DNA from 3 places in the Fictibacillus nanhaiensis genome. Region 1 is predicted to be linked to each of the others. Evidence: riboswitches for the same ligand, from Rfam matches in the RefSeq annotation. Region 1 holds a riboswitch; each other region holds the start of a gene.
What was found. Region 1 has a riboswitch for lysine ahead of ACFS5O_RS09635 (aspartate kinase). Riboswitches for the same ligand answer to the same signal wherever they lie in the genome.
Positions count from the first base shown of each region.

Region 2: another riboswitch for lysine. It lies ahead of lysA (diaminopimelate decarboxylase); the one in region 1 lies ahead of ACFS5O_RS09635 (aspartate kinase).
Region 3: another riboswitch for lysine. It lies ahead of ACFS5O_RS08225 (Na+/H+ antiporter NhaC family protein); the one in region 1 lies ahead of ACFS5O_RS09635 (aspartate kinase).

Region 1 covers NZ_JBHUPF010000006.1:1,202,303-1,207,172, forward strand. The annotation lists gene ACFS5O_RS09615 (electron transfer flavoprotein subunit alpha/FixB family protein) at 1-218, shown strand, start outside; gene ACFS5O_RS09620 (histidine phosphatase family protein) at 291-884, shown strand; gene trxA (thioredoxin) at 999-1,310, shown strand; gene uvrC (excinuclease ABC subunit UvrC) at 1,528-3,279, shown strand; lysine riboswitch at 3,345-3,533, shown strand; gene ACFS5O_RS09635 (aspartate kinase) at 3,728-4,870, shown strand, end outside.
Region 2 covers NZ_JBHUPF010000006.1:1,582,677-1,587,546, reverse strand. The annotation lists gene ACFS5O_RS11630 (segregation/condensation protein A) at 1-725, opposite strand, end outside; gene ACFS5O_RS11625 (DUF309 domain-containing protein) at 859-1,371, shown strand; gene ACFS5O_RS11620 (peptidylprolyl isomerase) at 1,427-1,861, opposite strand; gene lysA (diaminopimelate decarboxylase) at 1,931-3,253, opposite strand; lysine riboswitch at 3,347-3,523, opposite strand; gene ACFS5O_RS11610 (spore germination protein) at 3,583-4,870, opposite strand, start outside.
Region 3 covers NZ_JBHUPF010000006.1:925,974-930,843, reverse strand. The annotation lists gene ACFS5O_RS08230 (sodium-dependent transporter) at 1-467, opposite strand, end outside; gene ACFS5O_RS08225 (Na+/H+ antiporter NhaC family protein) at 656-2,245, opposite strand; lysine riboswitch at 2,389-2,571, opposite strand; gene yunB (sporulation protein YunB) at 2,676-3,533, opposite strand; gene ACFS5O_RS08215 (dihydrofolate reductase) at 3,606-4,082, opposite strand; gene ACFS5O_RS08210 (thymidylate synthase) at 4,079-4,870, opposite strand, start outside.

The DNA of each region.
Region 1 (4,870 bases):
GTCAAACAGGTAAAGTTGTAACACCTGATCTGTATATCGCTTGCGGGATCTCTGGAGCCATTCAGCATCTAGCTGGGATGTCCAACTCTAAAGTTATCGTCGCGATCAACAAAGATCCAGAAGCTAGCATCTTCTCAGTAGCAGATTACGGAATTGTTGGTGACCTGTTCGAAGTCGTACCATTATTAACAGAAGAGTTTAAAAAAGTGTTAGTATAATAGAATGTAATGAATGAAAACGTCCGCTTTTCTGGGCGTTTTTTTCAATTATGGAGCGAGGAAGGTGTTTTGATGACTACAATAGCATTTATTCGTCACGGTGAAACTGATTGGAATACTGAAAGAAGAGCTCAAGGCTGTAAGGATATCCCGCTTAATGACAATGGAAAGTACCAAGCAGAACGTTTAGCAGAAAGATTTACAGATGAGAAATGGGATGCTATATATGCTAGTCCACTTCTTAGAGCGTATAAAACAGCAGAAGCTATCAGCGGGGTAACAGGGTTAGACGTGATCGCTGACGAAAGACTCCGCGAAATCTCTTTCGGTGAGACAGAAGGTACTACTGAGATCGAACGAGTCGAACGCTGGGGAGAAAATTGGATGGAGCTTGACTTAGGCAGGGAAACAAATGAGGAAGCAGATCTTCGATGGAAAGCAGCATTACAAGACATTATCCAAAAGCATAAGGATGAAAAGGTATTGATCATTAGCCATGGGGCTTTACTCGTAAGGATCTTTAAAGAACTTTTACAAGACGATACGGATCGCTGGTACGGTCTAAATAATACGTCTTTTTCGGTCTTTAATCTAAAAGCAGAAAACGATTGGACTTGTGCATTATTTAACTGTCAGAAACATCTTGAAACGAGTGCTAAGGTATAACGTTTGTCGAATTGAAAACTTGGGTACCATAAACGTGAGCAAACTATTAGCAACTGTAACATTTGTGGGATATACTTTGTTTACACTTTGATATTTAAAAGGAGGGCCAAATAAATGGCTATTGTTAATGCATCAGATCAAACATTTAATACAGAAACGAACGAAGGTTTAGTACTTGCTGACTTTTGGGCACCATGGTGCGGACCTTGTAAAATGATCGCTCCTGTTCTTGAAGAAGTAGATCAAGAAATGGAAGAAGTAAAAGTAGTTAAGCTTGATGTTGATGAAAACCAAGAAACAGCTGGTAAATACGGTGTTATGAGTATTCCTACTCTACTTGTATTCAAAGACGGTCAAGTGGTCGATCAAGTAGTAGGTTTCCAACCAAAAGAAGCTTTAGTGGAACTTTTAAACAAACATAAATAAGCTTAGCACGAAAAGCCCGGTTGATAGGGCTTTTTTTTTTGCGCTTTTTTACAAACGCCTCAATATTTTCTAGGAAATATTGTCGATAAATGAGAATATGTGGTATAGAATTCACGATAGTATTATGAACACGTTGATACATGGTATGATAGTAGTAAAGACTGCTGAGAGCGGAGGGGGGATGAAATTGACCTCTATTTCTGTAAAACAAAAGTTAATGTTACTTCCAGACCAACCAGGTTGCTATCTCATGAAGAATGAGTTCGGGAAAGTCATCTATGTAGGGAAGGCGAAAGTGTTAAAGAATCGTGTTAAGTCTTATTTTTCTGGGACACATGATGGCAAAACACAGAGACTCGTAAGTGAGATCAGAGATTTTGAATATATTGTAACTTCTACCGAGATGGAAGCATTAGTCTTAGAGATGAATTTAATAAAAAAGCATGACCCTCGTTATAACGTGATGCTTAAAGATGACAAGAGCTATCCATACTTAAAGATCACCGCTGAAAAACAGCCGCGACTTCTATATATACGGAAGATCAAAAAAGACGGCGGAAAATATTTTGGTCCGTTCGTGAACGCTTATGCTGCCCAAGAAACGAAAAAACTGTTAGATCGCATTTTTCCACTTCGAAAGTGTGACACGATGCCTAAACGTGTATGTCTGTATTATCATATCGGTCAATGTTTAGGTCCTTGCGTATATGATGTAACCGAACAAGAAAACAAGAAAATGGTTGACGGCATCGTGAAATTTCTTAACGGCGGTTATCAGGACGTTAAAAATGAGTTATCGGAAAAGATGCTTGAAGCTTCTGAAGCATTGAACTTTGAACGCGCAAAAGAGCTTCGAGATCAGATCCAGCACATTGAAGCTGTTATGGAAAAGCAAAAGATGATGACAGCAGATCTAGTCGATCGAGACGTGTTTGGCTACCATTTTGATAAAGGTTGGATGTGTGTACAAGTCTTCTTTATCCGACAAGGTAAAGTGATCGCCCGAGATATTTCTGTCTTTCCGTTTTATGGAGAGGCGAATGAAGATCTCCTCACTTTTATTGGTCAGTTCTATCTGCAAAAGAATCACCTTCTTCCTAAAGAGATTCTGCTTCCTCAAGAAGTGGATGCTAATCTTATATCGGAACTTCTTCAAGTGAAAGTATTGCAACCGAAAAAAGGACAAAAGAAGGAGCTGGTAGAATTAGCCACTAAGAACGCGTCATTAGCTCTTCACGAAAAATTTGCCCTAATCGAGCAAGATGAAGCGAGAACGATTAAAGCCGTTGAGAACCTTGGCGAAAGAATCGGAATTGCTGCTCCTTATCGTATCGAAGCGTTCGATAACTCGAATATACATGGAACAGATCCTGTTTCTGCGATGGTTGTTTTTGTTGATGGTAAACCGTATAAAAAGGATTATCGAAAATACAAAATTAAATCGGTAGAAGGACCAGATGATTATGCTTCCATGAAAGAAGTTGTTCGCCGCAGGTATACGAGAGTGTTAAGAGAAGAAGGAGAGCTTCCTAATCTTATTTTGATCGATGGGGGAAAAGGCCAGATATCAGCGGCTCAAGATGTGTTAGAAAACGAGCTTAACTTATTTATTCCTGTGGCAGGTCTATCGAAAGATGAAAAACATAGAACGTCACAGCTATGGATCGGTGATCCTCCAGAGATGATACACTTGGCTCGAAACAGTCAGGAATTCTATCTGTTGCAACGAATTCAAGATGAAGTTCATAGGTTTGCGATCTCTTTCCACCGAAAAGTTCGCTCCAAAAGTATGTTTGAGTCAACATTAGACAGCATTGCTGGCATCGGTGACAAACGGAAGAAGATGCTTCTTCGCCATTTTGGATCATTAAAGAAGTTAAAAGAAGCTTCCGTTGATGAGATTCAAGCAGCAGGTGTACCTAAACCAGTAGCAGAGCTGATCGAAAAAGCATTTTTATCAAATGAGTAGTTGCAGCCATTGAGTAACTTTGTTAAAATGAATGCAACTTTATAAATATGCCATGCTTCGTATGAAGTGATGGTAGAGGAGCAGGAACCAATAGTAACCCATCTGAAGAGAAGAAGCTCTGGTGATGATGGTGGAAAGGGGATTCTTGCCGAAGTGTAAAAGGACTTCTAGCCTTTTATGCTGGACCTGTATTGAATAAATACAGAGCTGTCACACAAGTCCCCCCAGGATTTGTGTGGAGGACTATCTCACGAGGGGGGAACAAACTTGGCTTGCTACGGATTATAGCAACAATAGGGTTTTTCCTTATTGTTGCTTTTTTGTATTTACTTTTCAGTTTTCGTCCGAAAAGTATACGTGCAAACTAAGTGACGTGGTCACTTTCGCGTCAACAAAGTCTTCTAATTAAAAGAGATAGAATCTTACAACTAGAAAGGATTTGGAGTAGATGGGGAGAATCGTTCAAAAATTCGGTGGAACTAGTGTTGGCTCTGTTGAGCGTATACAAAATGTTGCAAAACGAATTATCCATGAAGTGGATGCAGGAAATGAAGTAGTAGTTGTTGTTTCAGCGATGGGTAAAACTACGGATGAACTTGTCAAACTCGCAACAGAGATCAGTGGGAACCCTTCTAAACGAGAGATGGATATGCTGCTTACGACAGGAGAGCAAATTACGATCGCCCTATTGACGATGGCGCTGCATCAAGAGGGTTACAAAGCTCAATCATTAACAGGATGGCAAGCGGGCATTCAAACGGAAGATGCCTTTTCAAATGCTAGAATATTAGACATCGATTCAAAGCGCATCTCTTCGCTTTTAGAAGAAGGTCATATCGTGGTAGTTGCTGGTTTTCAAGGACTAATTCCTGAAACAAAGGATATTGCCACTCTTGGTAGAGGTGGATCAGATACTACAGCGGTTGCTCTAGCTGCAGCTTTAAAAGCAGAACGATGTGACATCTATACCGATGTAACAGGCGTTTATACGACAGATCCGCGGGTAGTGAACTCAGCTAGAAAACTACCTTCGATCTCTTATGATGAGATGTTAGAGATGGCTAACCTTGGTGCAGGGGTTCTACATCCAAGAGCGGTTGAGTTTGCTAAAAATTATAATATTACTTTAGAAGTAAGATCTAGTATGAGCGAAGAACGTGGAACATTAGTAGAGGAGGAAGTATCGATGGAACAAAATTTAATGGTTAGAGGTCTAGCATTCGAAGGAAATATAACAAAAATTACGGTTTCTTCAGTACCTAATGAAATGCATGCTTTAGCCGAACTGTTTACGATTTTGGCTTCGAACGGTATAAACGTAGACATCATCATTCAAAATGTATTAAATGAAGAAAAAACGAATATTTCTTTCTCGATCGAATCAAATTCATTGTCTGCTACACAAGAAGTGCTTGCCGCGCATCAAGGAAAATTAGGATTTGAATCAATCAGTTATGAACAAGGTCTAGCAAAGGTGTCCATCGTTGGTTCAGGCATGATCTCGAATCCTGGAGTAGCCGCTAAAATGTTTAAAGCTCTGTCAGACGAAGAGATTATGATCAAGATGGTGAGTACTTCTGAGATTAAGGTA
Region 2 (4,870 bases), 380 kb from region 1:
ATATAAATTTCGCTAAAATGATCTTGTTGTTCGCAATTAATTGATTTTACTTTCATAAGCTCTAATATAGCAAGAAACGTCACAACGACATGTTCTTTCGTACTCTTATCAAAAAGATCTGTAAACTTTTTTCTTCCGCCTACCGAAAGAAGAGAGGATTTTATTTGTTCCATCCTTTTTTCAATCGGAATCTCTTGCCGTTCAATGGTCGTTTGCTTAGGTGCCCGCGTTACCTTTTCTTGAAAGACTTTCTGCATCGCCTGCAACATATCATAAAGGGTTACGTTGGTCACTTGTTTTGCTGACTCTTCTTTTTCAAACTGAGAGAGATCAGCTGGCTGACGGGTGTATATTAAACTTCTTGCTGATTCTCTTTCTTTCAGTTCATCAGCAGCGTGCTTGTACTTTCTATATTCAACGAGTCTTCTTACTAAATCATCTCTTGGATCTTCTTCCATCTCAAGTTCCATTTGATTCTCAAACAGCTCTTCTTCATGCTTTGGTAGCAGCATCTTGCTCTTAATGGCAAGAAGTGTAGCTGCCATGACTAAAAATTCACTTGCTACATCAAGTTTAAGTTCTTTCATCGTATGTATATATTGAAGGTATTGCTCAGTTATGATGGCTACCGGAATATCATAGATATCCACTTCGTAGGTTTGTATCAAATGAAGCAGTAAGTCTAGCGGACCTTCAAATCCATCAAGCTTCACACTATATTGCATAACATTTCCCCAGTTTTTAGCGATTTTGTATTATAAAATTATATCATATTTTGTACGTCTCGCGGCTTGTTTTTATTCATGCTGTGTATATGGTAAACTTAGAGTCGAGCTTATTAAGGGGCGTGAACGATCAGTGACTTATCCAAAACCATGGATACAATACTTGGTGCATTTTCATAGAGATCAAGATTACTTTGAATGTCATGAAGTGCTTGAGGAGCATTGGAAGGACGAGGGAATGAAAGGAGATCTGTGGCCTGGATTGATCCAGCTTGCAGTAGCCCAATATCATCATCGGCGCGGAAACTACAATGGAGCTAGACGAATGATCTTGAGTTGTAAAGTGAAGCTGCAAAAAGAGGAATCGGCACTGAAAGAACTCGGGATAGAAGCTGAACCATTTTTTGAACTACTCGATAGAATTACACAAAAAGTTGAGCAACAGCAACCTTTTGAGTCGATAGCACTTTCACTTTCAACTGACCTTATGCGCGTATGTTTAGTAAAAGCTGGTGTGACGGAAGAAGAGTGGTCTTTATCAACCGTAGTGGATGAAAACATCGTAAATAAACACTTTTTAAGAGACCGTTCCACTGTTATTGATGAACGAAATAGACAAAAACTTATGAAAAACAGAAATTTATAATTGCCTAAAGCATAAAAAAGCTCCGGAAAAATCCGGAGCTTTTCTTATTTGGAAATTATTCTTCCCAAACTTTAACTTCTTTCATTACATCGCCTTGTTTAATACGAAGGACCGTTTCCATACCTTCTGTAACTTGTCCAAAAACAGTATGAACACCGTTCAAGTGCGGCTGTGGCTCGTGTACGATAAAGAATTGGCTTCCACCTGTATCGCGACCAGCATGCGCCATTGAAAGAGAACCTGCTACGTGCTTGTGTGGGTTTCCTTCTGTTTCACAAGGAATAGAATAACCAGGGCCGCCAGCTCCAGTTCCTGTTGGATCTCCACCTTGAGCTACAAATCCAGGGATAACACGGTGGAATGTAACACCGTTGTAAAAGCCTTCGTTTGCAAGTTTTTCAAAGTTTTCTACTGTTCCAGGTGCTTCTTCCTGATACAGATCAAATACAATTTTTTCGCCGTTTTCAAATTCAATTGAACCTTTTTTCATAAAAAACAGGCCTCCTTCTACTTCATTCAACTACCATTGTACGGCTAAAAAGCTGCTCCGTAAACTAATTTACACAAAAACATTCGATTTTAGCGGAACATCGTTCTTGATGAGGTCTTCATATGTTTCCCTCTTAACTACTAGCTGTTCTTCTCCGTTTTCTACAAATACAACTGCTGGCCGCTGAATTCGATTATAGTTGCTTGCCATACTATAACCGTAAGCACCCGTACAGGAAACAGCCAAGAAGTCGCGATCACATACTTCAGGAAGGTCAATATCCCAAATTAACATATCGCCGCTCTCACAGCACTTCCCTGCGATCGATACCGTTTTTGTGGCTTGTTCGTTCATCTTATTCGCTACAAAAGCTTCATATTTCGCTTGGTAGAGTGCAGGACGAATGTTATCTGTCATCCCGCCATCAATGGAAACATAGTGTCTAACTCCCTCGATTTCTTTTTGAGAGCCAATCGAGTAGATCGTCGTACCCGCATCCCCTACAAGGGAACGGCCTGGTTCAATCCAAAGTTCAGGAAGATCTTGACCTTCAAATTGAATCATCTGTTTCTTCACTTCTACGATCATGGCTGAAACGTACTGTTCGGGAGATAGAGGTGTATCCTCTGTTGTATATTGGATACCGAATCCGCCTCCAAGATTTACGACACTTGGAAAATAACTAAAATTTTCTTCCCACTTCTTAAAATGATTAAACAGTTTTTCAATCGCCAGGGTGAACCCTTCTGTTTCAAAAATTTGAGAGCCAATATGACAATGAATCCCTAGAACACGAAAGCCTTCAAATGCAATTACTTCTTGAAGTGCTTTGTCTCCTTGACCATTTCCTAGGTCAAATCCAAACTTAGAATCTTCCTGTCCAGTAATGATGTAATCATGGGTATGTGCTTCAATCCCTGGAGTTAAACGAAGAAGAATGTTTACTTTTTTGTTTAGCTTACTGCTCAACATCTTTAATAATGAGATCTCATGAAAATTATCTACTACAATACAGCCAACTCCAGCTGTAAGTGCAAATTCTAATTCTGCTAAGCTCTTGTTGTTTCCATGAAAGTGAATTCTCTCAGGTGGAAATTCAGCTTGAAGTGCTGTATAAAGTTCTCCGCCTGAAACCACATCGAGACTTAATCCTTCTTGCTCGATAAGCTGAAACATGGCGATCGAGGAAAAGGCTTTTGAGGCATAAGCGACTTGATACCCTACCCCGCTTTCCTCGAACGCATTTTTGAAACCTCTTGCTCTATTTTTAATTAAGGATAGATCATACAGATAAAGCGGTGTTCCATATTTTTTCGCAAGCTCTATCGTATCTATACCACCGATCCAAAGATGCTGATTATCTCCAATTCTTGATGTTCCGTGTAAATTCACAAAAAATCCCCTCTCGTTGTTGATAGAGAATTCAATCCCGACAAATACAAAAAACAGCCGCAACTAAGGCAGGCTGTCAAAACCGTACCCTCATGTCGGAATAGCTCTCCACTACAGATGTAGTGACAGTCCGTTGCTTATTCAGCAGCGGCCCAGCATAAAAAGCGATGGAACCCTTCTTACACTTCGGCAAATTGACCTTTCAACATATTTCATCGTCATCCATGAACTCCATATGCTACTCATTCGTTTTGCGCCTCTACCTCATATGAGGCATATTTATTTAGTTATGAATTTAACATAATTTTCAACAATCAGCAAGGGACAGATTAATTAGTTGGCTGTTTTTTGGTGTTCTGCGGATGTACGATACTCGGCCGAACTTTAGAAACCGGAACGGCTATCCGAACAACGATCTGCAGGAATGCTTTAGGATTAAAAGGAATGAACGGCCATAGGTATGGTGTGTTCAGATTCTTAATCGTTGCCATATACAAGATCATGATGGTAAAACCAACGATAAACCCAGGGACTTTAAAGAGCATGACCATAATAATCAGAAAAAGACGCAAAACCCTGTTGGCGATACTCAGCTCATAACTAGGTGTAGAGAACGCCCCAATGGCAGCAATTGCAACATAAAGAATAACTTCTGGAACGAATAACCCCACATCAATCGCTATCTGACCGATCAATACAGCCGCGATCAGACCCATGGCGGTTGATAGAGCACTCGGTGTATGGATGGCCGCAAGTCTTAAAATATCGATCCCCATCTCTGCAAAAATAATTTGAAGAAACAAAGGGATGTTCGTGTGTTTATTCGGACCTATAAAATCAATGAAAGGCGGCAGCAATTGCTCTTCCATCGAGAACAATAGCCACATCGGTACTAAGAATACCGATGCCAGCATACCTGTAAAACGGGTCCATCTTAAAAATGCACCTATGAATGGTGTCTGCCTAAACTCTTCTGCATGTTGTACGTGATGAAAAAGTGTTGTAGGTGTAATGATGACACTTGGTGATGTATCTGTGATGATTAATACATGACCTTCCATCAAGTGTTGAGCTGCAACATCAGGTCTTTCTGTGTAACGTACTAAAGGAAACGGGTTCCAGCCTTGTTTTACTACAAATTCTTCTATCGTCTTATCGGCCATGGGTATTCCGTCGATCTCAATCGAGTTAAGCTCTTTTCTAATGAGGTCAACGAGTCCAGGATCTGCTACATCTTGGATATAAGACAAACACACGTCCGTCTTGGAACGTTCACCGACTTGAAGAATTTCGTGTCGTAATCGTTCATCTCTAATGCGCCTTCTTGTAAGAGCAGTATTAATGATAATGTTTTCTGTGTATCCATCACGCGCTCCCCTTACCACTTTCTCAATGTCAGGTTCTTCTGGAGATCTTCCTGGATAACTTCTTACATCCACAACGAATGCTTCTTCTTCACCGTCAATGAATATAACGATCAAACCTGAGAGCATACGGTCTACAGCTTCATCCAAAGACTTTGTAAGTTCTACTTGCTGATGGGCGAGGTGGTTATGTACAAGATCTTTTACTTTACTTGGTGCCCGATGACCATGATCCATATCCATTAGTTCGCGA
Region 3 (4,870 bases), 280 kb from region 1:
ACGATTAGAAGTGCGATCAAAATACCTGGTACGATGCCGCCAATGTCACCAGGCGTCTTACTTAATTGAAGGACATTTCCATAAAAGAAATCTGAAGGCTTGTCTCCCCAAGTTAAGTTTAATGAATAAATGGAGTACTTAATCGCCCAAGCGATGATTACCGCGTAATAAGTGGAAATAACAAACGCTACAAACACTTGCCACCATCCAAGCCATTCCGCTTTTTTGTGAAGACGGAAATAAGATAGTGGAGCAGATCCACGGTACTTATGACCTAACGTAAATTCTAGAATCAGTAAGGGAATCCCTGCCGTTAAAAGTGCTATTAGATATGGGATGAAGAATGCTCCCCCACCGTTCTCATAAGCAACTGCTGGAAATCTCCAGATATTGCCTAGGCCGATAGCCGAGCCGACCGCTGCTAATATAAATCCATAGCGGCTTCCCCATTGCTGCCTATTTTCCATTGTTGTATCCCCCTTGTTATGAAGTCGAAAAGTTTACAATTATTACTTTTTTCTGATAATTCTGTGTTCAGTATATTACAAAACATGAAAACCGTCAAAATGTTTTTAGTTATTTTGTCGGAATAAGGGGGAAAACGTCGTATAAATATAAGAAAAAGTGCCTGGTTAACAACCAGACACTTTCAAGCTTAAGCGTGATATGCTTGATCGCTCATGCTATTTTTACTAGAAATTTTTTTAATGATGATGAGTGCCAAGATAAAGATCACTGCAGATGCAAGAAGGCCAACCCAAACACTCTCTGTTAAGCCGAGTGCAAGATACCCTACTGCAGATACTCCTGCAGCCACTAGGCTATAAGGAAGCTGGGTCATAACGTGATCGATATGATGACTTCCTGCTCCTGTTGAAGAAAGGATGGTAGTATCTGATATTGGTGAACAGTGGTCGCCAAAAACAGAGCCTGCTAAAACGGCCGCTAGAACAGGCAACATGAAATCTATATTTGTAGATGCAGAAATTTCTGCTGCGATCGGAAGCATGACACCAAACGTCCCCCATGAAGTTCCTGTTGCAAAAGCCATAAGCCCTGACAGGACAAAAAGAACAAATGGCAGATAAGCTAAATTCATATGCTGATCGACTAATCCTGCAAGATACGTTCCTGTTCCTAAGCTATCAATGATTGAGATGATCGTCCAAGCAAAAAGTAAGATCGTAACAGCACCGAGCATAGATTGAATACCACGTCCCAGTCCTTTTCCTAATGATGCAGCACCCATCTTCTTAGGTAGGAAGAACAATATAGCTGAAGCTAAACCAAGCAGCCCCCCATATACCAGTGATTTTGGTACATCTGTGTTTTCGAAAATAGATAAAAGTGTGATGGCCGTTGGTTCATCAAGCCCCTTCACATTTTGAATGCCCGTATAGATCATAAATCCAACCGTTGATACAATCAAAATCACGATTGGCCACACAAGGTCTCCTACTTTTCCTTTATCACTTTCTTCGAGCTTGATTCCTTCTCCGATTGCTGCTTTTTTATCGGGAGCAATCACTTCTCCTGTTGCAAGAGCTGTTTCTTCATGCTTTTTCATCGGTCCAAAATCAAGTTGAAAATACGCAACGATAAACACGAGAACTAGGGCAAACACTGCATAAAAATTCATAGGAATCATCTGAATAAATGCACTGAATGCAGACATATTCGTAATCTCATGTGTAGCAAAAATCGTTCCAATAATACCAATGATGTACGCTCCCCAACTTGAAACAGGTGAAATGACACATACTGGGGCAGCTGTTGAATCAAGATAATAAGCGAGTTTTGCACGTGAGATGCGGTGTCGATCTGTAATGGGTCTGCTTACATTTCCGACAGCTAAAGAGTTAAAATAGTCATCAATAAAAATGACGAGGCCGAACACAACGGTCAGAAGTTGTGCACCTCTTCTGGTTTTCACTCTCGCGATCGCCCACTCTCCAAAAGCACGGCTTCCTCCTGCTAACGAGATAATGCTCGTCATCATTCCTAAAATCAATAAGAATAGAAGAATATACACATTCCACTCATTTAACGCACCATCTGAAATAAAGTGCCCTTTAACTATCGTACCAATTTCTTTCAGTGTCGCTCCCATACTAAAATCATGAAGTAATAATGCTCCCGCAATGATTCCAGCTCCTAGCGAGACTAACACTCTGCGTGTTAGAACCACCATTAAGATTGCCAATACAGGTGGTATTAATGAATAAATCGAATTCTCAAATTCCATGATGTTCCTCCTTCTTTTCATTCAGCCATCGATATTGAGGAGTTCTTACAGGACGTTGAGGAAAAAAGGACAAAATAAAAAGCGATCAATAGACAAGGAAATAACCTGTTATCAATCACTTAAGTAATTTATGGTTTTCCTCATCGATCAGTAGTCCTCCACTGCTTTAAGTTTCAAAGCAGTGACAGTTTTACACTTATTTAGTGCAAACCCAGCAAAAGTGAACAGACGGTTACCTTTTGCTTCGGCGGAAGTTCCTTTCCTTTTTCTTCACAGACGTCACTCTCTGAAAAAGTACTTATAAAATCCGCTCCTCTACCCCATCGGTGATAGGCTTAAAGACATATATAATTTTTAATTCAATTACAATTATAACAAACTAGAACGAATGGTCAACCTGAACAGGATTTGTTAAATAAAGGAAATATTTTTATTCTGTTGCTTCTTTCCCACTCACGTCTTCTGATGAGCTATCTTCTGGAATATCAGTACCTTCTTGAAATTCATCTTCGCTTTTTACTTTTTCTTTTATCTGAGGATCAATTGGTAAAGCGGGCTGAATCGGGTCACCCGATTGATTATAATAAATCGGTACTTCTCCTGGTATAAATTGACCCATTATTTGTATAGGTCTTGTTACTATTGCAGTTTCAGTTGCAAAAGGTATAACTACTTTAGCTTTTACAGTAACAATAATATTTATTGAAATCCAAGTATTATTAATGCCCACTGTTTCAATTTTTTCTTCAATATCAGTATTTACATCTCCAACAATAGTGAATTTTATGGGAATGCGTGGTCCTAAATTCGCTAATAAGGAGTTTTCAGTAGCTTGCCCAAGAGGTATATCCATGATCACGCCGGGTTCATCCGGATGTTTTTTTGATAAACCTAATTTTTCTGATTTAATACTTTCTGGAATTTTACCTTTTTCGATTTCTTTTAAAAATTCTTGAACAACAATCGCTGACTTATATTGAACATTGTTTACTACTTTTTGATTAACTCCAGCAAAAACAATGTTTCCATCTTTATCTTCTTTAGAAATTAGTATGTCTTGCATATCGATTGAATCAAATAATTTATTAAAAATTGCTTCATTTATTGCTAAAGATGCTATTTCCTCTGTTTTTCTCTGAGCTACATACATCAAAGTTGGCTCAATTCCTTTATCTACTAACCACAACCCTTGAATAGTAATAATAATAAAAAGTGAAAAAGATATTAGCACAACAAATCGGAATGGAAGTGGCCCTTTTCGAAGTTTCATTTTTTTGCGTTTAAGCAAAAGGTAACCCCCCTTTATCTACATATACATATGTATGCAGACAAGAGGGGGGCTCATTCAAACTTTATGGTTTTAATTTTTTTCGTACACGACAAAATCGTGTGGATATTTGTTCTTTTCATCAACAATGCCTGGTTTACGTGAGACTTCCATCCACTCATCACGATTGATCTCAGGAAAATACGTATCAGCGTCAAATGTATGGTGGATCTCTGTAACATACAGACGATCTGCAACTGACATGAACAACTTAAAGATCTCAGTTCCACCAATCACACATAATTCTTCTGCTTCTTTTTGCATGACTTCGTCAACAGAATGAACCACGGTCGTTCCTTCTGCTTGATACTTTTCATCTCTTGTTACCACGATATTCTCTCGTCCGGGTAGAGGCTTTCCGATAGATTCATACGTTTTTCGCCCCATCACGATCGGTTTTCCCATCGTTACGTTTTTAAAGTGCTTGAGATCGTTCGGTAAGTACCACGGAAGGTCATTGTCTTTGCCGATCGCACGATTTTCATCCATCGCTACAACAAACGAGATCATACGCTCACCACACCTTTAATATGGGGATGCGCTTCATAGTCTACAAGTTCAAAATCACCGTAAGTAAAATCAAAGATATTCGTTACATTCGGATTTATCTTCATCTTAGGAAGCGGCTTTGGCTCACGAGTGAGCTGCAGCTCAACTTGTTCAAGATGATTGGTGTAGATGTGTGCGTCACCTACTGTGTGAACGAACTCACCTGGTTTAAGGCCTGTTACTTGAGCTACCATCATCGTTAACAAAGCATACGACGCAATATTAAAAGGCACGCCTAAGAAACTATCTGCTGAGCGCTGATAAAGCTGACAGGAGAGTTTTCCATCCGCAACATAAAATTGGAATAACAAATGACAGGGTGGAAGTGCCATATTCGGAATATCAGACGGATTCCATGCAGAGACGATTAATCGTCTTGAATCCGGGTTGTTTTTGATGTCTTCGATTACGTTTGAGATCTGGTCGATCGTCTCACCGTTCGGAGTCGACCAAGATCGCCACTGATGACCGTATACAGGACCAAGGTTTCCCTCTTCATCTGCCCACTCATCCCAAATGCGTACACCGTTTTCCTTTAAATAAGCAATATTCGTATTACCTTTTAAAAACCAGAGCAATTCATGAATAATCGACTTTACATGTAATTTTTTTGTCGTAACAAGCGGAAAGCCTTCTTGGAGGTCAAACCTCATCTGACGACCAAAAACAGAAACGGTTCCCGTGCCTGTCCGATCCTCTTTTTTTGTACCGTTATGTAGAATATCTTGAAGAAAATCCAGATATTGTTT